Regions from separate parts of the Terribacillus sp. AE2B 122 genome, predicted to be linked through region 3. Evidence: predicted binding sites of a transcription regulator. Region 3 holds the regulator's gene; each other region holds the start of a gene.
What was found. Region 3 encodes LexA, which represses DNA repair genes until DNA is damaged. Its sites were predicted from a motif close to CGAACATATGTTCG; they were not measured.
Positions count from the first base shown of each region.

Region 1: the regulator LexA is predicted to act here: its motif matches at 1,184-1,197, upstream of AE2B122_RS12615 (YolD-like family protein).
Region 2: the regulator LexA is predicted to act here: its motif matches at 17,283-17,296, upstream of addB (helicase-exonuclease AddAB subunit AddB).

Region 1 is NZ_LR700946.1:42,964-45,384, reverse strand. It holds gene AE2B122_RS12620 (hypothetical protein) at 1-796, opposite strand, end outside; gene AE2B122_RS12615 (YolD-like family protein) at 914-1,165, opposite strand; gene AE2B122_RS12610 (hypothetical protein) at 1,295-1,753, shown strand.
Region 2 is NZ_LR700946.1:100,474-125,529, forward strand. It holds gene AE2B122_RS12940 (response regulator transcription factor) at 1-286, opposite strand, end outside; gene AE2B122_RS12945 (diguanylate cyclase) at 301-1,869, opposite strand; gene AE2B122_RS12950 (hypothetical protein) at 1,954-2,394, opposite strand; gene AE2B122_RS12955 (NifU N-terminal domain-containing protein) at 2,524-2,787, shown strand; gene AE2B122_RS12960 (YitT family protein) at 2,821-3,669, opposite strand; gene asnB (asparagine synthase (glutamine-hydrolyzing)) at 3,819-5,666, opposite strand; gene AE2B122_RS12970 (DUF1516 family protein) at 5,783-6,163, opposite strand; gene AE2B122_RS12975 (DUF418 domain-containing protein) at 6,223-7,428, opposite strand; gene AE2B122_RS12980 (PH domain-containing protein) at 7,545-8,159, shown strand; gene AE2B122_RS12985 (GNAT family N-acetyltransferase) at 8,193-8,468, opposite strand; gene AE2B122_RS12990 (DUF2254 domain-containing protein) at 8,643-9,962, shown strand; gene addA (helicase-exonuclease AddAB subunit AddA) at 9,996-13,721, opposite strand; gene addB (helicase-exonuclease AddAB subunit AddB) at 13,705-17,208, opposite strand; gene lepB (signal peptidase I) at 17,337-17,879, opposite strand; gene AE2B122_RS13010 (TVP38/TMEM64 family protein) at 17,934-18,581, opposite strand; gene AE2B122_RS13015 (hypothetical protein) at 18,783-19,172, shown strand; gene AE2B122_RS13020 (competence protein ComK) at 19,120-19,644, opposite strand; gene AE2B122_RS13025 (M48 family metalloprotease) at 19,771-20,940, opposite strand; gene AE2B122_RS13030 (lipoate--protein ligase) at 20,995-21,990, opposite strand; gene AE2B122_RS13035 (MBL fold metallo-hydrolase) at 22,082-22,813, opposite strand; gene AE2B122_RS13040 (DUF6434 domain-containing protein) at 22,972-23,529, shown strand; gene hemY (protoporphyrinogen oxidase) at 23,641-25,056, opposite strand, start outside; gene hemH (ferrochelatase) at 25,055-25,056, opposite strand, start outside.
Region 3 is NZ_LR700942.1:751,669-756,498, reverse strand. It holds gene AE2B122_RS03865 (Cof-type HAD-IIB family hydrolase) at 1-450, shown strand, start outside; gene AE2B122_RS03860 (TetR/AcrR family transcriptional regulator) at 669-1,217, opposite strand; gene AE2B122_RS03855 (SDR family oxidoreductase) at 1,361-2,119, shown strand; gene AE2B122_RS03850 (DUF2188 domain-containing protein) at 2,205-2,426, opposite strand; gene AE2B122_RS03845 (hypothetical protein) at 2,614-3,000, shown strand; gene lexA (transcriptional repressor LexA) at 3,287-3,916, opposite strand; gene AE2B122_RS03835 (recombinase family protein) at 4,200-4,830, shown strand, end outside.

The sequences.
Region 1 (2,421 bases), on a different contig from region 3:
TCGTACCTTCGGTTACTGAACTATCGGGCTTATGATCAAAATTTAACTCTTTTTGTATAGATATCTTAATTTTTTCCTTAATTTCACTGAGTTCTTTTGTTTTATCAGAGAGATTAGTGTAGTATTCGGTGCGTTTACCCTCAAAACCGAATTCAATTCGATTTTGTTCTTCGAGTATCACATCTAAGATTAAATCTAATAAATTCAGAATTAATTTAGATAGATCACTCGGCAAATATAGCTCAGCGCTAAGTAGTTTCATATACACTTCATATCTCTTCTTGTCAGTATTGTGTAACTGTTTTAAATCAAGAGCTTGAGTGTATTTTTTATCACCTTTTTGCTTGTCGAATTTATATTCGGTTATTATATCTTCTATAACATCTTCATGAATCTCCTTACTTACTAAATAATCCCTTATTTTTTGTAAATCAGCTTCTGTATTACTTAAGAACATAAGACGAGTCTTCAGTCGAGAAGTGCTCCTTTGAAAATCAACCATCAAATCATTGATCATCATATATAATTCTGGATAAACTTCATGTATCTTTGAGCTAATCAAACTAAATTGATGAATTCTCTTCTGATAGTCGTGCTCAACATCTCGGGATATAAGTTGTAGGCCGTGCTTGTGTTCTTCGGATATTAGAGATAAATCATGTTTATGATCTGCTAACTCTGTATTGAAATGATGCTTTACTCTTCCGGCTATGTATCTTTTTACTAGGAAGAAGCCTACGGTTCCAATAGCTGTAGTTAACGCTGTATATAGAGAAAAGAACTCGAAAATGTTCAAAAAATAAAAACCCCCATAAATAGTTTAAACCAATTAAATCATATATTGAGCCAAACTTATAGCGAAAATTGACGAAAACTCTATGTAATCCAGACCAGTCCGGCTGCTTATCTCAAGTCACCGCATGGTCAAATTTACTTTATCAATCGTACCACTGACGGAATGAATGCGCTTGTTCTCGTAATACTCTACGGTAACAGGCGCCGTACTTTCGTAAGCTTCACGAACCTTCCTCTGTATCTCTTCCTGTTGGTCTTCCGATAATATCGGCTGATTGACATCATAATGACGTTGTCTTAGCTGCTTTAACTCCTGGATGTGCTCCGGCAACATTAACGATGTCCATTTGATTGATCCGCGTTCGTTCATTTTATATACCTCCGATGCAGAACATTTGTTCCTGGTATGCGATATATAGTACGAATATCAAGTTTCTAGTAGTACACTCCATTAAACTTATGTTCAGTTTTCCCGATAATAGATACGGAGGGATCAAGTATGTTAAGAGAAACAATAAATATCTATATGAAATACAATGCTTTTCACAGAACTCTTTTTAAGATAAGACCTAAGGAAGAGAGGAGAGAGAAGTTTGCTCAAGAATTGCTTAGACAGACAAGATTGGATGTATTCAAAGAGAACCATTTAGACTTATTAATTAATTTATTTGAAGATGAAGTCAAATCGAAGAGTAATAATAAGGCTACTTTTATAACTTCCTTAATAATTGGTTTTTCTACAAGTACACTTACATGGTTGTTCAGAGAAGAGGGTGGTGCAGAAGTTGCCCTCATGCTTATAGCTATTATTTCTTACATTATATTTTTATTTTATTCACTTAAAGGACTTTTTAGTGAGTATACCTACCGTAAAAAATTAGAAAATACGTTGATTTATTTGAAAACACTAAGAATTTATAATGAAATAAATCTTAATTATAAGTATCTTAAAAATTAAAAGCTCTCGACGAATTGCACCGATCAGCTCCCGGCCAAGTACCGTTAGGAATACTCCAGATTACGTCCTAATTACTACTACATTCCGTTTAGCAGAATGAATGTGCTAAATGCCTCCGAAAACGTTGATATACTGCGGGTTGTAGCGCCTTTCCCTTATAGAGAGGTATATAAAAGTGCTAAAAGACAAGCACTGCATATCGGTACAAAAACCGTACCTCATGCCATCTAATTACATCGATAGGGATATTATTCGGAGTAAAGGATTCTGCAGGGCGATTTTTCCTGATTTTTCCCAGCTGAAGACGTTCTTTGTCCGAAAGGGTCGGTAGTGTAGTAGTACATATCGTGGAAAATATTTCCGGTGTAAAGTAGCCATAAGGCGGATCATAGCGTTGGCACTGCCAGCAATACCACGCCACAAACCGCACAACCACGCGCTTTATAGCTTATATCGGAGTGGTCACGGATCCCATCCGTTTCCTTTACTTCGGTTTACGAAAGGCCGAATTATCAGGCGCAGGCTTCACGGGCGCGAGAGCGCTGAAACTCAGGGGCTCACGTTTAAACGAGATAGTCTGCCTTTTAGGAACATCGGCAACCCGGCAGCACTCTACATGATCGGTCGTCACCTATCCGAATGTACGACTTTGTATAAAAAAACATACA
Region 2 (25,056 bases), on a different contig from region 3:
CCACTCTTTTCGTCTCTTCAATATCAGCCTGCTGTGTCTTGGCCGTCAGCATAATGATCGGACATTTCCGTTTCCAATCTGCTGAAAGCGACTGGGCTACCTCGATTCCTGTCTTGCCGGGCATCATATTATCCAGAATCACCAAATCATAGATTTCTGATTGCATTTTTTGCAGTGCTTCGTTTCCATCAACTGCATTCTCAATCTCATGACCTTCTTCTTCCAAAGTATCAGTAATTAACATACGCAATACCTCTTCATCGTCAGCCACTAATATTCTTGCCATCTTATTTCCCCCTCTTAGGTGCGGAGCGTCAGTCTTTTGATTCTGGCTGCCACTTCTTCGACATGAAATGGCTTTGTCATATAGTCGTCCGCTCCAAGCTCCAGCGCTTTCACTACATCCTGGTTATCCTGCCTGCCTGTCAGCATCATAACGAACAAATTCTTTTCGTTTGAATATGTGCGTAAAGCTGACAGCACTTCGAGTCCATCCATATCCGGCATAACACCATCAAGGAGAACAATGTGCTTGCCCGCCTGTCTGATCCAATCGGAGTCTAACAAAGAGCTACCGTCTGCAAAAGCTCTTAGCTGAACACGGTACCCATCCATCTGTAAGCCTTCCAGATTGTCCTGAAGCAAGGAACGAATGATAGTATCATCATCTACTACCGATAGATAAAGAGATTTGTAAGGCTCTTCTCCCATATTATGATGACAAGATTCGTAAACATTTACTTGCTGCTTTCCGTTACGTTTTCCGTAATACAGCGCTTGGTCTGCTTGCTCGATCAGCTGCTCCAGCAATAATTGTTCATCACTTACTATCGATGCCACTCCAGCTGTAAAGGATGTATAGATAGTTGCCTGAGCCAACTCATGCGGCTGGTGTATGTAGCCCTCTAGGATCTTGCGCAAGCGGCTTGCTGCCAGTTCGCCCTTAATGCCTGGCATGAGCAGAAGAAACTCTTCTCCTCCATATCTGATGACATAATCCTCTTCTCTCACAGCACCTTTCAAATAGGCAGCAAAATCCCGCAGGACAATATCACCGCTAGCATGACCATATGTATCATTCACTTGTTTAAAATTATCGATATCAAGCACGGCACATGTAAAATCCGACTCACGACCAGCCGGGAAGCCAGCTAAGAATGAACGGTTATATACTTGTGTTAGTGGATCGACAATGACTTGCTGCTCCATCGTATCTAAAAGTTTCAAACGATTAAAAATGATTTCGATTACCAACTCATCCACTTCATGCTGATCAATTATATCTGTGATGCCATTCCGAAAATAAAGCTGCTTTTCCTCAAATTTAAGATTTCCGCCAATAAACATAACAAAGGAAAACATCTTCTGCTGAACATAGACAGTATCTTCCTTAGTAATATGCTCTCGCCAGCTGCCATCTACCAGTGTTATAAGTGGATGTGCTTCATAAAGATGCGCAATTGCACGTTCTTTGTCCGCAGCTACAATAACTTGAAGCCCCTCCTTCTCGATACGCTCTCTCGCTCGCATGAGCCAGTCATTATTGCTGGATATTAACAATAAAGGCTCCTGCCTGATAAGTTCCCGTGGTCTAGCAGGAAGTTCAGCCTGCTGCTGTAATACCGCCTCGATTGCCTCTATGACTGGCATCCAAATATCTTTCGGCAGACGTTCTCCTTCTATTTCCGCTATGCGGATCAGCTGGGCTTCTGCAACTTCAGACAAGGTATTCAGACCTATAGATGCTCCTGTGCCTTTCATTTGATGGACTAGCTGATACAAATCTCCTTTTCGTATCGTGTCCTGCTGCTTGAACATCGCAAAACTTTCATTAATTTTCGTCGTAAATATCTCTTGGTATTTCTTCAATCTGTACACCTCTATCTTTATTAAGCACTTAACTCTTGGTGTAATAGCTAAGATTGCAGGTTGATTATATCACAACAAAAACCTTCAGCTTTGTTTCCCTAAAAATTTACTATTATAAAATAAATCAGTAAGTTTTACTATCAGGAGACCATATAGTAAGTGACCGAAAAACCAGATAATAATAGCCAACCAATCATCCACAGCTGATACGGGCTGATTGGCTAGAAGTGATAAGGGAAAATAAACACAGGCAGTGCAGAGACTTAAACCAATACCGATTATCCATCTGTTTCTCCCTAGTTTCTTTTTCGACAAGAAGTAAACTAGGACAATTGCCCAGGAAATAATAATGTGAAAGAGATTGAGCATATAATCATTCCAATCCACCTGTCGAATAAAAGGGATAAAATCGACATTAAGCAATAATGTATAAACCTTAATAGCCGTTATTTGCTGCCAAAGATACATCCAGGCTGACAGCGCAATACCAGCTATACCACCAATGCATAAAATACGAATCACCATCGAATATTCCTCCTCTTTACCTATTCACTACCCAACCCCGTTTCTGCTTAAGCAAGTTATTTCCCACTTTTTAAATCGTTCTCTATCTGCTATGATAGTGGTAAGTATGGACGCTAGGAGGCCAATAGCATGAGTATAAGAGTGGAAAATACCCCGAATCCGAATGCGAAGAAATTCACTACTGATAAAATTATCTTTGAAGGCAACGGCAGTGTGTCTGTCATGCCTGGACAAACGAGCGAGTACGCTATCATGAATCAGCTAATGACAGTGGAAGGTGTCGATAATGTTTTCGGCTTCCAAAATTTCATTACAATTAACAAGCTGCCAAACGCAGATTGGGACGAGCTTTCTGCGAAAGTCGTCGCTGTCATGGAAGAAGCAGGCTATTAAAAAAAGCTGAGGAGCCAGAATGCTCCTCAGCTTTTATTTATCTTTACGGAAGAATCCATAGATACCAGCTGTCTCTACAACGTTCATGAAAGCTGATGGATCCACTTCTTTAATAATATGTTCCAAATCATACAATTCATATCGGGTGATAACGAGCATCAGCATATTTTTATCCTGCTGTGTGTAACCACCTCGGACTGGAATAATCGTAATACCTCGTACCATTTTATTATAAATCGCTTTAGATAGCTCGTCCGCCTTTGTTGTGACAATCATTGCAGTCACCTTCTCATAGCGGGTATGAATCGCATCGATTACTCGAGTCGAGACATACAGGGTGACTAGCGTATACAAGGCATTCGCCGGTTCATTGAGGACACCTGCCAAAATGATGATGATCCCGTTCAACAGTAGGAAATACGTGCCAACAGGTCTATCCTTCAGACGAGATAGAATCATGACGACAATATCCATTCCTCCAGTAGAAGCACCCCATTTTAATGTCAGCCCAACACCGACACCAGCAATAACGCCGCCGAATACAGCATTCAGGATAATATCGTCCGATAGAGCATGAATCGGAAGCAGCTCAAGCATAACTGTCATACAAGCAACTGAAAAGAGACTATAAATGGTAAAGCCTTTGCCCACTTTCATCCATCCTAGAATCGCTACGGGGATATTCAATAAGAAAAGCCAGATCCCTGTACCGATTGAGGTGATGCCAAGAACTTGGGCAAAGAAATCGAATAAGAGCTGTGCAGCTCCGGTAAAGCCGCTGCCATATACACTTGCAGGTATCAGGAAGAAATTCAGTGCCACCGCATTGAGCAAGGCTCCGAATATAACTACCACAATACGTTTCACTTCAAAATAGAACAATTATGTACCTCCTCAAAGTCCCATACATTAAAAAGCTTGCGCAGAACGGCTGAAAGCTATTCCTGCGCTAAGCCCGCGAATCATTATAGCCGAAATCACTCTGAATGAAAATAGTTTTATTATGTAAGGAGCTAATATAGCCCCTAAAGTCATACACGAATCTTCACATCATGATGCCGCAGCCAAAAGTCAATCTGTCCCAGATGCGCAAGCAACTGCGGACCGGTCATCAACTGACCAAACCACGGAGCAGTCACATCCTGACCTTTGCTTTTGACAAGTGCCTCAATGGATTTCCGGTCAAATAAGTCAAATAACCTCGCATCATCATCCCGAAGGATTTCTTCCAACCACTGAACGACAGCAGCCGTATAAACAGGATTATGTGTTTTTGGATATGGACTTTTCTTCCGATAAAGTACTTCATCCGGCAAAATTCCTTCGAGTGCTTTTCGAAGTATGCCCTTTTCCTTATTACCATACGTCTTTATTTCCCACGGGATGTTCCAAACATATTCCACCAATCGATGATCACTAAACGGAACTCGGGCTTCAAAACTTGCTCCCATGCTCATCCGGTCCTTTCGATCGAGCAATGTCGGCATGAACCAATGCATATTCAAATAAAACATCTGCCTCCGTTTTGCTGCTTCCGCTTCCTCACCAGGCAGCAGTGGTGTTTCATCAATTGTATCTTGATATCTATCAAGCATATAGCCATGCAAATCAAGGTCACGCTGCCATTCCTTCTTTAGCAGACTGTTACGGACTTGGGCCGAGCGAATCCAAGGGAAGCCTTCTCTGTTCAAGTCATCCTCTCTGTAAAACCAAGGGTAGCCGCCGAAGATTTCATCTGCGCATTCGCCTGATAATGCCACCGTCACATTCTCCTTGATTCGTTCACAGAACCAAAATAAAGAGGCGTCGACATCCGCCATACCAGGCAGATCACGGAGAATGGTCGCTTCTTTTAATGAGCCAGCTAATAATAGATTATCCATCACATGTGTCTTATGATTCGTACCAAATGCTTTTTGCATTTTCATAACAAATGTCTGGTCGCTAGCCGGCTGGAAATCGCTTTTCTTGAAAAACGTATCGTTTCCATCAAAATCGATCGAGAATGTCGAAAGCTGCCCTTTGCCTGTTTCCTTATAGTGATTCGCTGCAATAGCGGTTATTGCGCTAGAATCAACTCCGCCTGAAAGAAAGGTGCCGAGCGGTACATCCGATACAAGCTGCCGTATGACAGAATCTGTAAGTAATTCCCTTACTTTTGCAGCAGTTTCTTCTATAGAATCTGTATGCTCTCTACTTTCCACATTCCAATACCGAGTCAGCTTCAAACCGTTCCGATCGAATTTCCCTATGTGAGCTGCTCGCAATTCCTTTATGCCTTTGAAAACACCATGCCCAGGTGTCCGAGACGGACCGAGCGCCAAGATTTCTGAAACCCCTTCATTGTCAAGCACTGCTTCCACTTCTGGATGAGCAAGAATCGCTTTCAGTTCTGAACCGATCAACAGCCCGCCATCCTGTTCCATATAGAAGAGTGGTTTTACACCTAATCTATCTCTTGCAAAAAAGAGGGTTTCCGTTTTGTCGTGCCAAATAGCGAATGCAAATATCCCATTGAATTTCTCGACACACGCTTCCTGCCACTCGACATAGCTCTTAAGCAGCACTTCCGTGTCAGAATGCCCTTGAAAGGACCATCCACGCTGCTTCAATTCCTTCCGAATATCTTCTGTGTTGTAAAGCTCACCATTATAAATCAATGTATAAGTCCCGCGCTCATCAGTATACTGCATCGGCTGTTTGCCTCCTGCAGCATCTACTACAATCAGTCGCCGGTGACCGAACAGGACATGTGGTGCTCCCCAATCGTTGTACTCATCCGGACCCCGTTTCGATAATGTCTGAGCCATTTTTTGGATCACAGGTTTCTCCTGCTCCAGATTACGTTTGAAATTAACCCACCCGGTTATACCGCACATATGCCCGCTCTACTCCTTTTCTCGCCTAAGTCATATATTAAGCCGTTACTTCTACAACATATGAAAAGTGGCGCTAAACGTGAGCAAAAGAAAAAAACCTGCCTTAGTAGGCAGGTTTATGGCAGGAATCCCATCGGAAGGATACCAAAGCCAAGCAATAATGTAATGACTAGCGCGATGAAGAAGATAATCCACCAAGCTTTTGCGGACTTTTCCTTCTTCAGTTTCACGAGAATCATCTCCATGCAGACAATGACGATCAGCCCTGCAATTCCCTTAATGACCGCCTGGACAGTAAAGGAAGATCCAGATGCGTCAAAATATCTCCATAATAGAACAAATCCAGTATAAAGGATGAGCAGATAATCAAGCCGCAGAATCATATGCGGAATTGTTGCCTGCTTTACTTTCTTCTCGCTATAAAGAACAAGCGCAAAGAAGAAGAGCAGAAGACCGAGTCCCCAGCCTATTATATGTGTAAGTATCATTCCGTCCATGGTGCGCCTCCTTTTATTATGTACCCGTACATCATACCATGTTTCCCATTATTGCCGCATCAAGACACACGCTGTTCGTTTTTCTTCCGAAGCGGCTGAATTTTCCCATATGTCAGTATCCGCCAAAGCCATTCAATAGGTCCAAAGGTGAAATAACGGAACCATACACGGCTTAGCACAACTTGAAATACAAAGACTCCAATAACAAAGCAAACAAAGCCTAGCAGAGAAAATTCTGCGTATAAGCCGAAGCCGATACCGTAGAACAAAACGAACATCAATACAGACTGGAATAAGTAATTGGACAAAGACATGCGCCCGACATAGCTTAACTGACGTGCAATCCAGCTGAATACAGGGAGATTTGATAGTAGCGTTATCAAAGAAAGGTAAAAAAGTGCACACGCTGGACCGCCGATATAATCCTGAGCATAACTCAGCCAAAGCGGAGCACCAATTAAGTATGGCCCTGCTTTAAGAACAAGAAAAAGGAATCCAGTAATAATAGTGAACCAAATGAGCTTGCGTCGGTTTGCTGAAGGGTCATGAAGCAGCTTCGTGCGCGCAAGATATGCACCTAGAAGCATTAATGGCAGCAGCATAAATATACCTACGATTATGCCCCCGACTCCGTTCGACATTGACCAGTCCGCGATGTTCTGCTGCAGGATGTCAGTGTATGTTCCATTGCCATAAGCAGTCAGCTTGCTTGTTATATCCATCGTGCTGGACAGCATTTCATCCATTCCTTCTCCAAGCATTGATAATGCCAGAGTTGAAACCGTAAGCAGCAGAACCACAGGAACAAGCAAAACCGGAATCATCGTCAGCAAAACCCATTTCGGTGTGTAAAGGAATGGAATAAGCAATAATCCAATAATCGCATATGTAAAAAGAATATCCCCATGCCAAATAAGAAATGCATGGATTGCTCCAAGTCCCAGCAGCACTAACATCCTTCTGCTTAGGAACCAGCCGGGCTTAATGCCGTCGCGTTTCCGGCTATCGAAAATAAGCTGCATGCCGAAACCGAATAATATGGAAAATAACGTGTAGAAACTAGCTTGAAAGAATATATCGATGCCGCCTAGCAGAAAGGTATCAAGTGGCGAATCCCATTCAGGTGAATCAATTCCTGGCATATAATAGGGAGAACCGAATGAAGGTGCATTTACCATGAAGATACCGAGTATAGCTGCCCCTCTTGCTGCGTCGATCCAATGCAGCCGTTTTGTCTGTGGCAAAGGTCTTATTTTTTCTTTCATCTCATTCCGCCTCTCGCTTAGTCCAGATGCATCATTTACAAAATTAATATGGATGCTCTCTGTCAAAATTGCTAAAATTAGTATATCACATGCTACATAGCGGAAAGGGTTAAATTATGTTTAAGAAACTAGCTTCTGATGCTCTAGGTCTCTCTGATATCGGCAAGATCATTCCTCCAAGTGATTACGATAAGACGGATGCTGATGATTATGTCATGAATGAAGATAACGAAAAAATCTACTTTTTGATTAAAACGAAACAGGATGAGTATTGCTTTACAAATCTCTCCATCATCCATGTTGACGGTGAAAGCGCCGTTTCTTCCAAACGTACTCTTCGCCGTTACCCATATATGCAGCATCGCATCAGCAACGTATATTTGGAAACAGCCGGTAAAGTGGATTTGGATATCGAAATTAAATTTTCCATCGATAATCAGGTAATCAGTATCGACGTTAAGAAAGACCAGATCGATCAGCTTAAAGATTTATATAAAGCTTTGCTGCGCATTGCAGAGATCAATTATGAAAACAGCTTATTTACAGATATGGCACATACAAGTCTGGATAAAGCAGCAGCCATTCTCCAGCAATCACGTTATACAGACGGCACGCTGGATGAAACGTACAAGAAATTGACTGAATTCGGCTTCGAATGGCTGACATCTACCAAACATAAATATCATGCACATGATTTCGGCGCAGTTTACGAAAAATATATCAACAACTAAAAAGAGTGACTCGCACTATGCGAGCCACTCTTTTTATAGCGGGCCTTCCCAAACCCCGTCGTATTTTTTGTCAGTACTCAATATCTCATGTGCAAATGTACATACCGGCACAATTTGTTTCTCTTGTTCTCTTGCATAATCTACGACTCGATCTATCAATTGTTTTCCAATACCTGCGCCCTGCTTATCCTCTATTACCATAGTATGTTCAATGACAATATCATCAGATTCTGTGAATGTCACCTCTGCATCAGGCTGGTCACTATTTCCGATATAAAATCGCCCTTTTTCTTGTTTGATGTCAGCCATCGTACCACTCCTTCCTTTCCTTACTCTACCCGCATGATCAGCTAGGTATTCATATGGAAGCCTGGTGTTTGCCGCTTCTAAATGTAGGGTAAAATGCAATGATCAAACTCAAGTAGAAAGGCGTCCTATATGCTTATTAAACTTTTACCAAGACCTTTACGAAAATATCTACATATGACAAAGCGTCAGCGCAAGCATGAGGCGCAGCTTAATCTTTGGATGATGCCGACAATCTATATCGCAGGAACGCTTCTTCTCGTAGCGATTCCACTGCTGTTGGATCTATATTTTGATTTACCAACTAAAACAACGGGATTCTTCAATGCTTCTGCTTCGAATACTGGTACTCTCGTGAGTGTATTAGTCAGCGGTACACTGCTTTTGGCAGCTTATACTTTGAACTCGATTTTAGTAGTCTTAACAAGTTTCAGTTCAGAGTATTCGCCGCGCATGCTTTTCAATTTTATCTCCGATAGGACGACACAGCATATTCTTGGGCTTTTTTATGGAAGCTTTGTGTTTATGCTCATTTCCTTCCTGTTTGTCACGAACAGTTCCCGCGATTATTTTACGGCTGTGCCGATCGCGTGTACGCTTGTCACACTGGCGGCAGTTATCGGTTTTGCTTTATTTGTAAACCATACAACAACATGGATGCAACTGCACAATATTGTGGATGCCATGAAAAGCGAGTCGGAAAGGATCATCCAATCGACTTTAATTGATGAGCTGGAGCCGTACCGCTGTGATGAACCTGGTTATACATTTGAGGATTACACAGGATACACTTGCAAAGCATCTAATTCCGGTTATATACAGCTGATTAACTTTGTGGATATGATCAAACAGGCAAAGAAAGATGATGTCGTCATAAGGATGGATGCCAAAGCAGGTGACTTCGTGTTGAAAGGCAATCGTTTGTTCAGCTATCGCGGACCCGGAGCGCAGGATGTGCAAATCGAGAAGTACAGCAAACTCATCCAAATCGGGCATAAACGATCCGAGATACAAGATGTAGATATGAGTATGAACAAACTAAGTGAAATTGCCATCAAGTCGATTGGAAATGATGATCCAACCTCCGCTATCAATACGTTTCATCAAATGGCAGATCTGATGATTAACATCGATGCATCTACCACACTCCACCCTTATTTGCAGGATGAAGAGGAACAGACAAGAGTCGTTTATAATACCGTCACTTTTTCTACGTATCTACATGAAGGTTTCGGACGGATTCGGCACTATACTCAAAAAGATTATCTCTTGATAGTGGAAATGATCCAAGTTTTCATCCGGATGACTGATACTATATCTGAAAAGAACTTCCCTATAATATGGGAGTTCGCCCAAGACACAATTCTCCATATCTCAGATTCTGCTTTCTTCCAGGCAGACCGGATTCGCTTACTGGAATATCTAAAACAATTAGCAGAAGTTACCGGCCATGCAAAAGATTATTACCCGCTGGAAAGACATCTCCAGCCAAAATGAAAAAGGAGACAGCAATGTTGCTGTCTCCTTTTCTTATACTCGTCGCAAGAGGCCTTTATCAAAGAAGTATAGATAGCTTTCCTTGACCGGTTTCTTCCAAATCCGTTCAATTGCCTTAGCGTAAAGTTCAATCTGAACCCGGTACTTCTCTGTGAGAATTTCTGCTCTCCTATTCGGATCTTCTCCGTAAAGTGTATCCGTTTTGTAATCCAGGAGCACAAGTCCATCTTCCTCCACTAGAATCTGATCGACCACTCCCTGAACGACTACCTTGTCAGAAGCTGCACCTGTCCAGTCGTTGTACAGTTCGTTCGCAGGCAGTGCCAGTGTAAAAGGAGTTTCCCGATAGAAGTGTTCAGCTTGGCGTATGCGATCTGCTATTGAAGACTCTAGGAAATCAAGTATCCGCTCCACGTCAATTGATGCTGCAGCATCCTGCTGTAAAAATTCCTTATCTACCAATTCTAGCAGGAACTCCTCCAGCTTCTTCTTATCCCATTCCTTTCGGATATCGAGCTGCTGCAAAACAGCATGGACTGCACTGCCTCGTTCTGCTGGTGTAAGTTCCTTTGATTCTTGCAGGAAACGTGGTCTGCTGGCAATCGGAACTCTTTGCTGAATACGGTTCATTATACCACTATCACTGTAGCTGTCCCGTATTTCCCGCTGACGCTTAATTTCAGTCACAGTCTGCTTTGCCCGGAACTTTGTCGCTTCTGTATGCAGGTAATGATAAGTCAGACGGTTTTCCACTTCTTCCTTCCAATCTGGATTTTCTTCACCTGGATACCAATCAGTAATACGTTGAAGCAGCTCTTGGTTTGCTTCTTCTTCCTGTTCATCAGAAGTTAGATAGTCTCTGCTTTCTTGGAGACGAATTCGCCACTGAGAACTGTCCGCCGTGATTTCTGTCGGCAGCTGCTGGGATAGCTCCTCAGCTCTCAGTTCCGTTGCTTGTTCATGCCGCAGCAATGCAGGTGCCACCCAATCCAAATAGGATGTTGCTTCCAGTCGATAATGCGAAGGCAGCACCCATGACGGGTGATCAGCAATTTGACGCCACTTTTGCAGTTTCTTCTCCAATGATGCGACATTACCGACCATGACGAGTTTTTCCTTTGCACGTGTCAAAGCAACATAAAGGACCCGCATTTCTTCCGCTAGTGATTCCCGCTGTTTCTCTGCCTTTAATGCATGGTAGATCAAAGTTGGATACATTAGCCGTTTCAATGGATCGATATATTTACTACCAAATCCTAGATCTTTATGCAGCAAATAGCGGTTGCGAAGATCCTGCTGATTGAACGTTTTATCCATCGCACCGGTGATGACAACAGGAAACTCTAGTCCCTTACTTTTATGAATGGTCATGATCCGAACAACGTCTTCCTGTTCACCTAAAGCCTTAGCGGCTCCAAGATCGTCTCCTCGTTCCTCCATACGTTCAATGAACTTCACGAAGCGGAACAGTCCGCGGAATGATGTATTCTCGTAGTTTCGGGAACGATCATAAAGAGCACGCAGGTTCGCCTGACGCTGCCGACCGCCTGGTATACCGCCAACAAAGTCGTAGTAGCCTGTTTCCCTCATGATCGACCAAATTAATGCTGATAACGCCCCCTGTCTTGCTTCCATTCTCCAGGAGCGCAGCCACTCCAGCAGGCGTTCAATTTTGATAGAGATCTCATCATTCGCCGTTCGAACATAGACCCTCGCAGCTTCGTAATAGCTGCTTCGCTGATCTGCTAGTCTTACTTTGGCAAGGTCATCTTCCTTCAGACCAATGATAGGTGATCGCAAAACAGCAGCAAATGGTATGTCCTGTAGCGGATTATCAATGATTTTCAGTACACTCATCATCACTTTTATTTCAATTGCCTCCAGATAACCTGTCGAAAGCTCTGCGTATACTGGAATGCCTTGCTGCTTCAGTTCCTCTACAATTGCCGGTGCCCACGTCATGGAGCGCAGCAGTATGACAATATCCCGATATTGAATATCGCGTTGCTGCTGTGTGGATTTATCGACAACCTTCATTGCATCGTGGCCATCGTGACCGATCCATTGCTGAATCATCCTGCTGTATGCTCGCCCTTCCAGCTGTGCTTTCTCCAGATCCTCCACCATTTCGGTGTCGGTATCAGCATCTTCTGCTTCCTCCGTACCGTCGCGATTGATAATAACTAGCTCAACGTCGGTATCATCTTGTCTCAGGTCATCATACATTTTGTTTGCATAGATGAGTTCTGCTTCTTTTTCGTACTGCATTTCCCCAACATCTTCTGAGAAAAGCTGTCGAAAAATATAGTTTGCTCCGTCGAGCACTTGCTGCCGGCTGCGGAAGTTGCTGGCTAAATCAATGCGCATAGCTGGATGTTCTGGATCAGAAAAAGCCTTATATTTATTCAAGAATAATGTCGGTTCAGCATGACGGAAGCGATAGATGCTCTGTTTTACGTCTCCAACCATAAACATATTGCCACTTCCTGAACGGTCAGAAATCAATGTAACAAGTGTTTCCTGCACGAGGTTTGTATCCTGGTATTCATCTAATAATAATTCCTTGAAACGGTTCTGATAGCTTTCGGCAATGTTTGAGGGAATGATCTGTTCCGGTGTACTGTTTTCATCGATCAGCACCTCAAGACAAAAATGCTCCAGATCTGAGAAATCGACTAATGCCCGTTCCCGTTTCTCCAATTGATAACGGCTGCGGAATTGCTTGACTAGCAACGCGAGCTGTTGGATCGACGGATAAAGCTCCAGCATATCCGTTAAATAGACTTCAAGCTTTCGAGCAAACCAATCGCCGGAAAGCTTGCCCCATCTCTTTTTATAAGAATCACGCAGTGCTTTTGCCTGCGATTTTTTCATGTCATCACATTCAACCTTTTTGCCGGAAAGTCTGCCGAACGATTGCTCTTTTATGAAACTTACAGCATCATTCCAGCTGCCTTCCACAAGGTGCTTCGCTTCGGCAATGAACTTCCTTTCAGCCTCGAAGGTTTCTGCGTAATGATGCGGCCCATCAGGTTCGCGTGTCAGAGCAAGACCTTGATCTGCTTCCTGCAGCATCGCCTGCAGCTGATCATTTGCTTCACGTTTCAATACTTGCAGCCATGGCAGTTCATTCTCATCCTGGATAGCAGACACATTATACAGCTCTGCCATCTGATCCAGCCAAGCCTCCGGATATGGATTCTGGGTAGCGAAATCATATAACTTCAGAATAAGATCTTCCACTTCCAGGTCATTGCGGTCATTGCTGAAACGATCAACTACGCCAAAGAAAGCTGCTTGCTCCTCGCCTTCCTTACCGTACCATTCTTCCAGCAGCTCCCCAATTACTTCTTGGCGAATCAGATCCGCTTCCAAGTCATCTGCAATACGGAAACCTGGATCCAAATCCAGCATATACGCATATTTGCGTACAACATCCAGGCAGAACGAGTGGAGCGTGGAAATAGACGCATTCTGCAGCAATGACAACTGCTTACGAAGATGCTGAGAAGAAGGGTTTGCCTCCAAAGCCTTTTCAAGAGCTGTTCCAATCCGGCTGCGCATCTCTTGTGCAGCTGCATTCGTGAAAGTCACGACTAGCAGCTGATCGATATCAACCGGATCGTTTTGATTTACAAGCTTTTGGATAATTCGTTCAACAAGAACAGCCGTCTTACCTGAACCTGCTGCAGCTGCGACTAAGATATCATGTCCTTTGGCATCAATAGCCAGCTGTTGTTCGTCAGTCCACATTACCATGTCGTTCCACCTCCTTCTTGATGCTATTCAGTACATCTTCATCCTTCATATCTTTTATTGCACGATATTTATTACCGGCAAGTGATGCGTCGAATTGACACACTGCCTTGAAATCACAAAACGTACAAGCACTTCTATCATGATGGCGATAAGGATTCAAATGCACTCCGCCATTTGTTATATCCAGTCCAGCTTGCTCCATTAAAAATCTAGTATGTTGCTGCAAAGCATGGAAAGTGTCTTGATCTGCCGTCTGGGAACCAGCTCGGAATGCACCATCTTTTTTCAGGCCTGCCGGAATGATCTTACTCATACCTGATTCCAATGACGTGTCCATCATACGGGCAACAGATTCGTTTTCCAGCAGCATGCCTTGCATCTTGAACTTCTTGAATATCTCGTCCTCAATATCCACCTGTGATCTGCTCGATTGCGAAATCAGCGGATTATGCACATGGAAGTATAATACACCTGCCGGGGTCGCCTGGAGACCGAGCCACTGCTCCGAATGAGACAGAACAACATCCAGATAAGCGAGCATCTGGAGCGCGAGACCATAGTAGACTTCTGTCAGGTTCAGCGCTTTGCTGCTGGATTTATAATCGATAATACGAAGAAACAGATCTTCCTGATCGATTGCTTTATCGACGCGGTCGATACGTCCTCTGAGCTGTACTTCATAGCCATTTGGCAGCGTGATCTCAATCGGCGGCAGTGTCTGATTTTCCCCGAAGTCAAGCTCAAGCCCAACTGGAGAGAACTTGCTTTGCCGCGCCTGTTCACTCAGCGTGTAGGCAGCACGTGCGATAATTTCCTGAAGCTTTTGCTGGATATACTTGAACCTGTTGGAGCTATGGAGAATCTGATTCTGCAGTACAGGTGCGAGGTTGCCCATCGCTCGTTTCGCATATCCTGTTGCATCTTCCCGGTTAAGCTGCGCATAATTCCGGCCATCCAGCTGTACCCAATCTGTAATCTGCTTCAATGCTTCATGGAAAAGCTGTCCGATATCCGGCGCATCCAGCTTGTAAGTCCGTCTGTTTTCCAACCCAAGACTGTACTTAGCAAAATGCTGATAAGAACAGCGGTAGTAGGTTTCCAAGCGTGACACACTTGCTTTCACCTTTTTCGGGAAAAGCTGCTCCTTTGTCTCTTCCGCCAAATCCTCTGTTTCATTCCGATAGAAGAGGCTTTGCAGTATCCTCCCTGTCAGCTCATCCTCGCTCTCATGGCTGATGAACCAGTTCAGTACACTATCCCAGACAGGATGAACTGGATAACCCCGCATTTTACGGGCCAGCTGAGTCGTAAGAGCAGAACGACTCTGATCGATAGTAGCAACAAAACGAGCCGTATCCAGACTGTCCTCCGGATCCTGAAGCATGCGCTCGTCACAGCACCAGTCGAATAAATCTTTCATGCGCTGCACGAGTGAAGAAGCCATCTTCGCCTTTCCTTCTTGATCACTGATTGGATAGCTTACCCAAAGCTGTTCACTTGCTGCCGTGAATGCAAGGTACATATAAAAGCTCTCATCCAGCAGCTGGCGCTTGCTTCCGGCCGCAAGCTGTAAGCCGTATACGGCCAGTACTTCCCGGTCCTCCTCGCTGATAAGTCCATCGGGCTTCGGTTTCATTGGCCATACGCCTTCGTTGACACCAAGCAGGAAAGCACATTTCAGTCCGCTTACCTTACTATGGTCGATCGTTCCGACAATCACTTGATCTAAGCTTGGCGGGATATGAGCGAATTCAAGCGATTCAAAACCCGTCTCCATTGTGTGACGGAAAACTTGCAAGGAAACGCGTTCGTCCCCAACAATCTCCACTGCTTCATCCAACAGCTGAAGTACACTATCCCACACTTGGTCCTGCTCTCTTGCTCTTTCCAGCTCACCACGATCGTCGAAAATAACTTGCATTCCCTCAAGGCGCTGCGGTACTTGCAGCTGTTCCAGCCAATTGTAAACAGCAATCGAGCGCTCACGGAATGTCTTACCTTCCCGCAGCTTTCGATCAAATTTCTTCATCGCATCCGCAACTTGACGGCGATAATGATTGATCCGTTTCTGGGTTTCCAATTCCTTATCAGTTTGCCGTGTTGTATCAAATCCGCGGAACCGCTGGAAAATCCAGTCTTCTTTCTGCAGCCAGCGATCCCTGGAACGAATACCATACTCAAGACAATAGTTCTCTAATTCATCAATTGCTTCTTCTGTCAGTGGATAAACTTCATCAGTCGATGGGATGAAACCTGTCTTCAATACGCGGAAAACAGCTTCATATCGCCAATTACCATCAACGACTTCCATCCCTGATCGAATCAGTTCCAGCAGCGGGTGATGAATCATCGGCTTTTTCTGGTCAATGAAAACAGGAATATGATAATCCGCAAATACTGTTTCGATCAGCTCATGATATACATCCGCCTGTCTGAGAAGCAAAGCAATATCCTGATAACGGTAACCTTTCTCCCGTACAAGCTTAACAATCTCCTGCGCGGCACCTTCGACCTCCGCTCTTGGGTGGACTGCCTGCGCCAAGGTGATTGGTACTTCCTGCTTCAACATTGGAGCTGGACGTGTCTCCAAGTGCTTCTCTAAATGAAGGAAAGCTCGGTTATGCCCAAAGCGCCCATCGGCAGGATTGAGCTGCTCGATTGAAGTGATCGGCACATTCCTTTCTTGCGCCGTCTGTTTAATCTGAAGGAATGTATCATGTGTGCGCGCAAACAAATCCAGCTCGTCAACATCCTGACGGTTTGCACCGTCCAATGTAAGTGTCACTGTTACTTGATCGGCTTCTGTCATCAGTGCACCGATTACCTCCAGCTCCTGCGGCGTGAACTGGTGAAACCCGTCCAGGTAAATCTCCGATCCTTTAACAGAACGCGACAATGGTATTTTAGACGCAAGCATTTGCAGCTGATCCTCGCTGTCAATATACTTATCCCGTAAAAGCGCGGTCAAGCGATCGTAAATATAGCTGATATCCTCCAGCTTATCCCGAAGTGTAACTTCAGGGGAATGCTGCTGTTGAAACTGCTCCATTTCCCGGATTTGAGCATGAAGAAGCTCTGGCGTAACACGATAGCGCTTCAGCTCTGTGATCATGCTTTCCAGCTGCCCCATAAAGCCGTTCTTCTCGATCGCTTTCTGAAAGACATTCCAGTCAGATTTACGTTCCTCGGTAATCTTCCGGAGCATCATCTGAACACCTGTTGAGGTAATGAACTGCTTGGTCGCACCGCCTGTCTCCTGCAGGATATACCAAGCCAGCCGCGACAGACTGTATACCTGTGCACGGATACTTCCTTCTACACCGGTTTGCCTGATCAGCGCTTGCTCCTGCTGAAAGGTCATCTGGTCCGGAACCAGATAAAATATATTCGAACCCATTGGATCACTTTTTAATTTAGCTGCAATCTCATCGAGACATGCACGGCTTTTTCCCGCTCCAGACCGGCCGATGATAAAACGTACACCCATTTTAAGCTCCACTCCTGTCTTCCAAACTAGTAATCTTATTCTATCATGTTACACGGGTTTAGGGAAAACAGATGCGCACGTTTGTTCGCTTGTATATACTGGAAAAGCCCCTTATCAAAGATAAGGAGCTAAACTCCAAGTCCAGATGCGGACATTGGCCAGAATTGGGCATCCACCTTCCCGACAACTTGTTCAATCGGGATGAAGCCAAAAGAGCGGCTATCAAGGCTGTCCCTTCGATTATCACCCATTACGAACAGCATTCCTTCGGGCACTGTCGTTCTCCCGGTAACGTCTTTCAACGTGAAATCATACGTCAGCTGACCATCGACATCATCCTTATACGTTTCCAGATAATGCTCCGGTCTGTATTCACCGTTTACAAACAGTCTGTCATTTCTAACTTCCACTGCATCCCCTGGCATTCCAATGACACGTTTCACATAATCCTCATCCTCTGTTGCGTGAAAAACGATGACATCAAAACGCTGGATACTATCTGCGTCGTTCATGAACTTGTTCACCATCAGGAAGTTACCGTCCTGCAAGGTCGGCTCCATTGACTCCCCTTCCACTCGATAATCCGCAAAGATTAATTCTCTGGAACAGAAGATCAAAAGCACGATGCCGGCAAACAAGAAGAAAAACTTCCAACGTTTTTTCTTTTTCATGCGCCTTCCCCCGGTGTAAGTGTTTTGCAACACTTTACCCCGGCTTGAATAGCTTTAATCCTTATGTGACTGCTCCTGCTTTCCGTTCTTCTTCTTCAATCTTCCTTCTACGTATTTACCTACCGTCCAGAATAGGATGATTGCAACAGCTACAACCACCGTCTTAATCGGGTTTTCTGCAAAGGAAGTCAAACTTTCACCGACGTATGCAATAGAGAAGATCATCAGCGCTTTCCCGAGAAATACCGCCAAAGCGAATTGCTGCACACTGATTCTCGATAATCCTGCGACCACATTGATGATAGCCGAGGGCGAAAATGGAAAGCATAAAAGAATGAATAATGGACCAAAACCATGACGATCCAACCATTCAGTTATTCGCTTTACTTGTTTGTTATGCCGCAGCCAATTGATTATACGTGTATGTCGGTACCGCCGTATCAGCCAGAACACAGTGATTGCTCCAAGCGACGTACCAATCCACGAATATAGGAAGCCCCATAGCAGGCCGTACGCCACAGTGTTCGTCAGTACGAAGACAACAAGCGGCAGAAACGGCAGGAAAGCTTCCAAGTAAGGAAGCAAAATGCCGGGTATAGGACCCAGATTCTCATATCGATCAAGCAGGGACTTCACATAATCGTCCCATGTTCCATTGCGGAACATTTCCATCAAATCGTTCCATCCAAAGCCTAAGACCATCTAACCATTCTCCTATTCCCAGCAAAAACATCTTTTTACTATTCTAAACGAAAAGCCCAAGCATGCAAAGTCTGACAGGATTATCCCTTCTTTTCCTGCATTTGGTTAGTATTTTTTTGAAAATTACCTGTAGTATCCTGTTTTCACTTTGCATACAATAGGGTATACTAGAACATACGTTCGTACTAGGAGGAAAGGCATATGCGTTGTCTTAGTGAGTCGGAATATAAGCTGGGGTCCCGCTTTCTATTTCTATCAATGGCCATTGTTGTCCTGCAGCAGGATATCCGGATTGTAGAAGAAGGAAAGCATAAGATAAAGGCGCATCTGTTACATACATTACAATCGATGGAGAAGCGTGCATTGGAGGAACGACAACAGCTGCGCATTCAGCTTCGTCAGCATAATTTGCAGGTTGTTACAGCAGAGAAAAACGACGCCTTCACCACTTTCCTGTTCATCACGAAGGAGTGTGAGGAAAAGCGGAATTATTTCAATCCAGCGATTCGGAAGAAAGTCGAGGCAATCCTGATGGAGCTTACACAAAAGGCTCCGCAATCTGATCCCCGCCATACTTCCACAAATGCCTGATTCGCTTATCCAGCAGGAATCTGTATTGTGCAGTACGCTGCACCTGATTCATCATCGATCCATACGAAACATCAAGGGTAAGTGTGTAGCCATTCTTGAATATAAGGGTTGTTCGCTGATGCGGGGCGGCTTCAATCCGCTTGATGTGGGAATGAGAAATCCAGGAGCAAGCATGGGAGAGTGGTGAAGAGGTGGGAAAGAAATACATACCGCTGACAGGGTCAATCGATATCGGGGCCTTATGAGTGATTCCGCAGATGTCTTTCACACCTGCCTGTCTTCCTTTTAAACTGCTTCCATAAAACTTGCAGGCCAAATCAATGAATCTGCTCGGAGGGGTGCGAAAAGTAAAACTATCTTCTGTCTCGATTACCTCACAGCCTGGCTGACCGTTTTCGAGGAGCTTCGGAAGTACAGCCATTGTAAGCGGCGTAAGTTCTGCCATGGTTGGATTTTGTTCTATCTGCTGCATCCTGAACTTCCTTTCTGATGCAGGAAAAGAGGGATTGATTCTACAATAGCAAAATTTCAGGCATGAAAACAGGAGAATACCATTTTCTTAATAGAATCCTTACAAAAACAGGTAGAACTCATGCTTCTACCTGTTTTCCTGATAAGATTCTATTGTTTCGATACGCTGCTGGTTAGATGGATGCGTGGAACGCAGCCATTCAAATAGCGGCCAAGGATTCGGATCACCTTTGGAGACCTGCTGCATATTCCGGAACATGTGAATGCCTGCTTCTGTATCAGGTGCGTGTTCCAGCGCATAAGCATCTGCCTGCCGCTCCATTTCTCGCGACACATAAAGTGAAACAGGCTCGCTCGCAAATTGCAGCGAACTAAGGATAAGCAGGAAGAGTGGTACTGCTCTCAGCTGATGAGCACTTATCTGTATTTTAGCCAATAACTTATCTGATAATTTTTTAGTTACCCAAAGGAGGACAAATCCTAGAACCAGAAAACCAGCTGTCCCCCAATACACATGATGCAGCACATAATGACCGATTTCATGGGCGACGATGAACAAAACCTCATCTTGGTCCAATCCGTCGACTGTTGTATCATACAGCACTACACGAGCACTGCCGAACAGTCCTGTTACATATGCATTATACGTTACTGTTTTAGCACTTTTATCTACTTCCAGAAGTGTTGCATCGGGAATTCCTGCCTCACTAGTCAGCTGCTCGATTTCCGTACGCAACTCCCCGTCAGGAAGGTGATAGAAATCCTCATAAAGCGGATCAATCCACATTGGCTGGACATAGACGATGAAAATGGCACTTGGTACAAGCAAGAACCAAAGAAGCATCCACCAGTTTTTTCGGAATCTTTTCATTAGATACTGCGATATCAAAACAACTGCTGTGACAGCCAAATAAAAGAGAAATAAGCTTAGTACGTATTCCCCTGCCCAATCAATGAACGGCTGTACACTGATCTGTGCTTGACGCGCATTCCAATACCCCGCCAATCGGAATGGCAGCTGAACGATACCGTATACGGTAGTCAATAAAAGCATATAGCCGGCAGTTGCGACTAGTTTAGGCAGTCGATTTTCCATGGCAGCAGCGATTTTTTGCAGTTTATCGTTCTTCCAAACCACATAAAGAAACAGCGGCAATAACGGCAGTCTGGAAAAGTAGACGGCATGACCAATACTTGCGTATGTGCTTACATCATCATTCCATTCTGTATAGAAAAACGGAAAGAAAATCCAGATTGCCAAAAGATAGATCATATAAGCAAGAAGTACCCGTTTCATCCGATTCCTCCTGTAAAAAAGAGACGGCCCGGAGGTCGTCTCATAGATAATCAATCAGTACATAAGATCAATAAAGTCATCTTTCTCGATCTTACCTAGGTAGTGGCTTACGTTCACATCCGCTAGTGCTTTTTGAATCGACTCGCGCTCATAACGGACACCTTTCAGTTTTTCTTCAAGCTCCCCGACTTCGCCGACTCCGAAGTAATCACCGAAGACACGGATCTGCTCAATAATACCGCTTTTCACATCCAGACGGACATCAACATTACCTGAAGGGAATTTATGCGTTTGCTGGATATTGAAGCTCGGCGATTTACCGTAGTTCCACTCCCATTTCTGGTATCGTTCTTCACTGATTTTATGGATTGCTTTCCAATCTTCTTCTGTCAGCTTGTAACGCGGTACATCCTTCGTATCTTCTACATCGAAGATATAACGCAGCAGGATTTCCTTAAATTCTTCCATCGGAATTTTGTTATCCATGAATTCTGAGATATTTGCTACACGGCTGCGAATAGATTTGATCCCTTTGGATTCGATTTTCTCTTTCTTCACCTTCAAAGCTGATACAACGTGTTCGATCTCCGAATCGTACATTAGTGTACCGTGACTGAACATCAAACCACGTGTTGAGAATTGTGCATTTCCAGAAATCTTGCGTTCACCGACAAGTAAATCATTTCGGCCTTTTAATTCTGCTGGTACACCGAGTTTGTTCAATGCATCCGTAACCGGCTTTGTGAATTTGGCGAAATCTTGGAAGCTGTCACCGTCATCTTGTGTGATAAAGCTGAAATTTAAATTCCCCATGTCATGGTAAACAGCTCCGCCTCCGGATAAGCGGCGTACAACCTTGATGCCGTTATCGTCAACGTACTTCGTATTTATTTCTTCAATCGTGTTCTGATTCCGGCCGATGATGATGGATGGTTCATTGATATAGAAAAGCAAATATGTATCGTCTTTGCCGAAATTTTTCAGGACATACTCCTCGATCGCAAGGTTGATCCTTGGATCTGTAATACCTTCATTATCGATAAATCGCAAAATAAAGACCCCCAGTGTCAAAAATTGTTTATCCTAGTAATATTCTACCGAATCCTCAGCATGATAGCAATTCAGACAAAACGGGAAGGTTTTACCCTTCCCATGTCAGCCCCTCATATGCTAGTTTTACTTGTCCACTGTAGACACTGCTTGCTTCCTCCAGCAGCTGCCTATGTTCTCCAAAATGCGGCAGATGACTGAGGAAGAGCTTTTTCACACCAGCCTGCTCCGCAATGCCGCCTACCTGCAGACTATTCATATGACCGGCAGATTCTCCATCCTGATGCTGATAAAAATTACAATCGGTTATAAGCAGGTCAGCATCCTTACTGAACTCCGCCCACTCCTCCAAATAACTAGAATCAGCTGTATAAACAATATCGGAGACACCGTCTGAGATACGCATACCATAGCATGGTACTGGATGCTTCGTTTTCATAAATGTTATGGCAAAAGGCCCTATGCTCAGAATTTCATCCGGCTTGTAGCCAATCCCATCGGTAAATTTATGAGTCAAGTTCTTAAAGCCTTCCTCATCTTCTTCGTGACCAAATATCGGCAGCACGTCTTCTGTACCTTTCAAGCTGTTCTGCACTTGCCAAACATGTTGCAGGGCGCCAATATCTGCTATGTGATCCGGATGATAGTGACTTACGACCACCGCATCCAGTTCCTTCGGATCAATAAAAGCTGGCATCCGCGATAACGCACCGCTTCCGCAATCCAAAAGCAAGGAATATCCGTCCTTCTCCACTAAATAACAAGAGCTGGCACTTTCTCTGCCAGGATATGCTCCCCAAAATCCTATTACTGTCAATTTCATACTTTGTGCACCTCTCCTTCTAATCTTACCATTACCGAATTTCCATTAGATAAACCTGATTCCTTTTTCAAGGGTTCTCCAGACAAGAGCTAGTCTCCTCTTTAAATATGTGACATAATATAACAAAAAGAGAAAAAAACGTATATGGGGGATATGTAATGAGACCAGAATTGACAAGAAAAACAAAAGCAGATGCTTTTTTGGATTATTATTGGCTGAAAGAAGAACTTGTCCAATTCTGCCGAGATAATGAACTGCCTGTCTCGGGTTCCAAGATGGAGATTACAGCAAGAATTGAAAGCTTCCTTCTGAATGGTCTCATAGAAAAACCGAAACAAAAACAATCACGCAGAAAGAAGAAATCCAAAGAACCGCTCAGCCGTTCTACCATCATTACGGAAGGCCATCGATGCAGCCAGGACGTAAGAACATTCTTTAAGCAGGAAATCGGAGAGCATTTTCATTTCTCGACTTATATACAAAACTACTTCCGTGCAAACATCGGCAAAACATACGAAGATGCCATCAATGCTTGGCATGAAGAAGAAACCCGCAAGCAGGATCCTGGTTACCAGAAAGATATTGCCCCTCAGTTCGAGTATAACCGATTCATCCGTGAGTTTTTCTCTAAACCTGTAAACAAAGGAAAGACGCGCAGTCAAGCTATCGAGGCTTGGAACAAGAAAAAAAGCAAGCCGTATTCCCATAGTTCCTGACAGCTACAAAAATGATAACTGCTTACATATACAGGAACTTTCCGACAGATACCAAATAAGCTGTCGAGATCAAAAATAATAAATAACAAGTTACAAAAAAAAGCTTCTCCCTTAGGAGAAGCTTTTTTCACGCAAGTAAGCAAGTACGTTTTGAACGGCTTGTTCACCACTATCGATACAATCCGGAATACCAATCCCATCGTATGAACCACCCGCAAGGAATACACCTGGAAGGTTGATGGCCATATTGGCGCGCACATTAGCGACACGCTGCAGATGGCCGACAACGTATTGCGGCATCGCTTTTTTCCAGCGGCTAACCACTGAAAATAGCGGCTTGCTTTTTATTTTCATGATTTTATTCAAATCTTTTAAAGCGATCCGGACGATTTCCTCATCGGATAAATCCACTATACCGCTATCGTCAGGTCTTCCGACGTAGCAGCGGAGCATGACTTTGCCTTCTGGTGTCGTGCCTTCCCACTTTTTATGTGTCCATGTACATGCTGTAATTCGATATTTACTGTTGCGGGAGATCACAAAGCCTGTACCATCGATATCCTTCTTGATAGCAGAAGCATCGAATGTCATCGCAACCGTAGCAACAGATGTCGCCTTCATCTCTTTCAGCTGTTCCATGAAATCATATTGGCTCAGCATACGCTGAACCGCAAAGAAAGGTGAAGCAAGCACTGCAGCGTCGGTTCGGAATACCTCTCCGTTACCGAGCAGCAAGTGATAATGGTCTTCTTTGCGTTCGATATGATCCACACTTGTTTCCAAGTGGACAGTGCCTGGATCAAGCTTTGCTTCCAGACCATCTACCAATGATTGCAATCCGTTCCTCAATGAAAGGAATGCACCTGGAGGCTTCACATCTTTCTTCTGTTTCGGTGGCTTCGGCATCGTCGCCTGCAGTCCTTTAATCACACTTCCATACTGCTGTTCTACTTCATAGAACTTTGGATACGTGGCCATCAGACTTAACTCATCGATTTCACCTGCATATACACCTGATAGAAGCGGCTCAAGCACATTCTCTACCAGTTCATCGCCGAAGCGACGGCGGAAGAATAATCCCATAGATTGATCCTGAGCTTCTTTTCCTTTCGGCAGCATCGGTTCAACACTGATACGCGCTTTCGCCTTAGTAGAAAGCAGACGAGACTGATAAAACGGCTTTAATTCTGTCGGCACACCCATAAAGGCTCGTTTCGGCATTTTATGTAGCTTCTTGCCAGCTAGGATATAGGATTGTCCTGTATTGTTCCGGACAAGATCCTTTTCCATGCCGATGTCATGAATCAGACGAGATGCTGATTCCTTACGCGCTAAAAAGGAATCAGGACCGCGTTCAATCAAGAATCCATCTTTTTTCAGGGTGTCAATCTTTCCACCAAGATGGCTGGAGGCCTCAAACAACTTTACTTCATAATCCAGACGATAGGCGCGAATCTGCTTCTGAAGGTAATAAGCAGTCGTCAGACCGGCAATACCGCCCCCGACGATTGCAATCTGTTTCTTCTC
Region 3 (4,830 bases):
GGATTAGCCAGACATTTCGAAGAACCAGGTGAGGCGTTAACTAAAGCTTACGAAAGTCTAGGGTGGACCATCCCTGAGTTTGATCAAAATTTTTGGCGAGAAAATTCAATTATTCAAGCTATGCTTTTCTGCAAGAAAGAAGACCTTCCAAGATATGCTATCAAAGAATTCAGATATGTGAGTTGGCACGAATATGGGTTAGATGTTATACCTAGAGAAGGTTCGAAAGCGAGAACCATTTTGAAGATTGCAGAACAAAATGGTTTCAAGCGTGAAGATATCGTCTTTTTCGGAGATGGAAACAATGATATTGAACTGATGGAACTTTCAGGAGTTGGGATTGCGATGGGTAATGCGGAAACTGAAGTTAAAGAGAAAGCCGATATAATCACAGATAGTTGCAATGAACACGGAATTTACAATGCCCTTAAGAGCATGTCATTAATTTAGAGAGAAGGATTAATAGAACTTGCCAAGTATATAAGAGGCAAGTTTATTTTTAACAGGATTATTAGGAGATATTATTATAGAAATTTTGTACCGCACACAAGTTCACTCATGGGAACGCGAGCAGTACATGGAGGACATCTATTAGTATTATAAAAACCCCCTGATACATTGGTGTCAGGGGGTTTGTATGTAGTATTAACAAGACTTTTGCAACAATATCAATATAACTTAAGTATATTAACCAAATGTATATTCATTTCATCAGCGGATTCTTGAAAATCACGGCGGTACCATTCGATAATCAATCCGATAATTGCATTGGAGGAATAGGAAAATAAATAATCTTCTTCTAGGTGATTTGTATGTTTATCATCAACAAGGATCGAGCGTATTTCATCGAACAGCATGTAATAATACTCTGCAGATACTTCCTTAGATAAGATAATCCTATAAAATTCTTCGTATTTTTGAACATGATGGAAGATACGTACCGTTTCTGGGTCCAGTTTTTCTCTTTCAATATACTTTGTATGACGATAAGGTTCATTGTAGGATTCTCTTAAATCCATCATAATCTCCTCGAAAAATTCCTTAAAGACATCTCCAACTTCTTGATAATGAAAATAAAAAGTTCCTCGATTTATATTTGCTAGTTTGCAGAGTTCCGTTACTTTTATTTGAGGTAAGGGCTTCTTTTTTAGCAGATTTGTTAATGTAAGATGTATATTCTGTTTTGTTTTTAAGACTCGCAAATCATTTTTATTCAAATAAAAACCCCCCTTTATTAAACACTTTTTAAGTATTTGTACTATATCGTACAATTTGATTTTTTTTGCTGATTGAATGCGGTTACAATTCTATATTATTATTTTATCGAACAAATGTACATTAACTATAGGGGATGGATGATATGAGATTAAGAGATAAAGTAGCAATCGTTACAGGAGCGGCCTCTGGGATGGGGAAGGCAATAGCAGAGCTTTATGCAAAAGAAGGAGCAAAAGTAGTTGTTTCAGACTTTAATTTTGAAGGCGCCCAAGCAGTTGCTGAGGCTATCAAGAAGAAGGGTGGAGCAGCAATCGCGAATCGTACAAACGTTGCTGAGTCAGCGGACTTAGAACAATTATTCGCAGAAACAAAGGAAGCGTTTGGTAAATTAGACATTTTGGTTAACAATGCGGGTATCATGGATGGAATGGAGCCGGTGGGGGAGATTACGGATGAGAAATGGGAACGCGTCTTTGCTGTTAACACTACTGGTGTTATGCGAGCGATGCGGATTGCTACGAACATCTTCTTGGAACAAGGCCATGGCGTAATCGTAAACAATATATCAGCAGGCGGGTTGCGCGGGGCGCGAGCAGGGGCAGCATACACAGCTTCAAAACACGCGGTAACTGGATTGACGAAAAATACAGCTTATATGTATGCTCAATCTGGTATCCGGTGTAACGGTATTGCTCCAGGTGGTGTCGAGACTAACATAAGTGCATCTATGACTAATATTTCCGAATTTGGAGCTGGGCGCCAAATGACTGGTAATGGAACAATGCCGCGTGTTGGAAAACCAGCTGAAATTGCTCAACTGGCTCTATTTTTAGGTTCTGATGAATCAAGCTTCGTAAATGGGCAAGTAATTGCGGCTGATGCGGGATGGATTGCATATTAATCGAGCTTGTATAACAAAACCTGAAACTGATTTCAGGTTTTGTTATTTTTCTATAAGTATCTAAATCCAACAGCTTACTGCAAGTTCAGCCCCTTGGAGGAAATGGATCATTGCCATAAGAATCCCGCTCACGAATTCTCCTGTCCCTGCCGTGAATGACATGTTCACCTTTATTCTGCTTAGCTAATTTCTTCCCATAATCCATCGCTTCTTTTTGCGTGTCAAAGCTTCCTGAAGCACGTTTTGCTCCTTCTTTTTTAACCTGCCAGCTGTTATTTCTGTCTGGTACAGTGTGATAGTTTGACATTGTTTCACCTCCAATAAAAGTACTTATAGTGTCTATACCACATAGTAGCCCTGTTTAATGCAAACGATGAGAAATTAAACATATCTGTTTCTTAACTTGTCACTTATTTGTGAAATAATGTACAAACCTTTCGATGGATTCATAACTAATATGTGAAATAATTGAACTATAACAAGGAGGAGATCACATGCCAAAACTACGCGTTACATTATTTCATGAAATACTGGGACAGTTAGAAGCAGACCAACTCCAAGGAACGAAAGCAAGAGAATACCGCTGCGAATTAGGAACGTGCACACCATACGATGTCGTACATCATGCGGAAGTGCTGCTGCAGGAAGGATTCATTTCAGGCGTCGTAACAAACTCCAAGGATTACAGAGATGTCTTCATTGACGATATTTTAGTAAAAGGACATGAATTGTTAGCTTTAATGGGGAACCAGCGAATTCTGGATGGTGCCAAGCGCCTGTTAGGGGAGACATACGAGAAAGCCACGCCAGGTATTCTGCTCGAGGCTCTTAATTTAGCGATGAAACAATATAAAAGCATACAAGAGGAGCTTGCCGTCTAGGCAAGCTCCTTATTTATACCGTTTTTAACGTTCTTTAAGATAATAATCATCCATACTGTGTTGTTCTCTACGGTGGCTTCTTGTATATCCACATTTACACGAATCAGTAACACTATCAATCTTATGTCGGCCTCGCAACTTGCAGAAGAGCTTGTAAAACAGCTTCACAAAACCACCTGCTTTCTAGCTTTTGGTAATAGCATAATCTAATATACCCAAAAATTATGTCGAAAGAAGGCAAAAAGTATGTAAATTCTATGAAAAAAAACCGGCCGGAGCCGATTTTTTACTGAATGGAACGATATAAACCGATTACTTTACCAAGAATACTAACATTATCCAAAATGATAGGATCCATCGTACTGTTTTCTGGCTGCAGTCGGATCTGGTTTTCTTCCTTGAAGAAACGTTTCACTGTTGCTTCATTGTCCTCTGTCATCGCTACAACAATCTCTCCATTTTGAGCGGTCTGCTGCTGTTTGACGATGACCATGTCTCCATCTAGAATACCGGCTTCTATCATACTCTCTCCTACAATAACCAAAACAAAAATATTATCGTCCGGTCCTACTAGATGGCTAGGTACAGGGACATATTCTTCTATATTCTCCACTGCTGTAATTGGAATACCAGCTGTTACTTTTCCGATTACCGGAGCGTAGTTTGCCTCACCTCGAGGAATATCTGTTTGTTCTTCACTATCAAATGATAATACCTCGATAGCGCGCGGCTTTGTTGGGTCGCGACGGATAAGACCTTTTTTCTCTAAACGAGAAAGATGGCCGTGAACGGTAGAGCTTGAGGCCAATCCAACTGCTTCGCCGATTTCTCTAACGGAAGGCGGGTAGCCTTTATCGAGTACCTGCTCCTTTATGTATGCTAGAATCGCTTCCTGTCTTTTCGATAGTTTTATCATGTATCGAACACCCCGTGCATATATTTTTATTACATACAGTATACCATGATAGATTGCAATATACAAACATCCGTTCGAAAAAAGGTCTTGACTAGAACCTATGTTCGTATATAATGGAATTAACAAAGAGAACGCATGTTCTTGAAAACGGAGGGGTCTACCATGTTCAAAAAACTAGCGAAATCAGATCTATTCTATTATGTGCTTTTCGGCTTCACGCTTTTCTTCTTATACTTTACACTTATAATGAGCGTCTAATTAGTCGAAGTGAGAGGGTACATCAATGAAAGCAGTCATCTATTGCAGAGTAAGTACAGAAAAGGACGAGCAAGCTAGCTCGATTGAGCGTCAGCGTGAAGAGCTCATCAGGCTTGCTGCGTCTTCCGACATAGAGGTTATCGATATCATCGAAGAGAAACAGAGCGGTTATGAGATCGAACGTCCGGGAATTTTTCGCATGCTGGATGTGTTTACAGCACGTGAAGCGGATTGTCTCCTCATTCAGGATGAAACGAGGCTAGGAAGAGGCAATACGAAGATCGCCTTGTTCCATCATCTTCAGAAGCTAGAGGTCAAGGTGTATACGTTAAGCCAGCACGGTGAATTCCAGCTTTCGGAATCAGATGGTATGGTGCTCCAGATCGTTGGTATTGTCGAGGAGTATCAGCGAAAGATTCATAATATGAAAATCAAACGAGGTATGAGAAGGGCAATCGAGGCCGGATATGATCCAAGTAAGAATTTGAGCAACCAGCAGGCGGCACCTGGCAGGGAGCGGATTGACTTTCCGATACAAGAAGTGATCAGGCTGCGAAACAATAAGCTTACTTTCCAGGAAATCAGCTCTGTTCTGCGCGGTATGGGCTTTAATGTATCAAAGGCGACCGTACATAGAAGGTACCAGGAGTATCTTT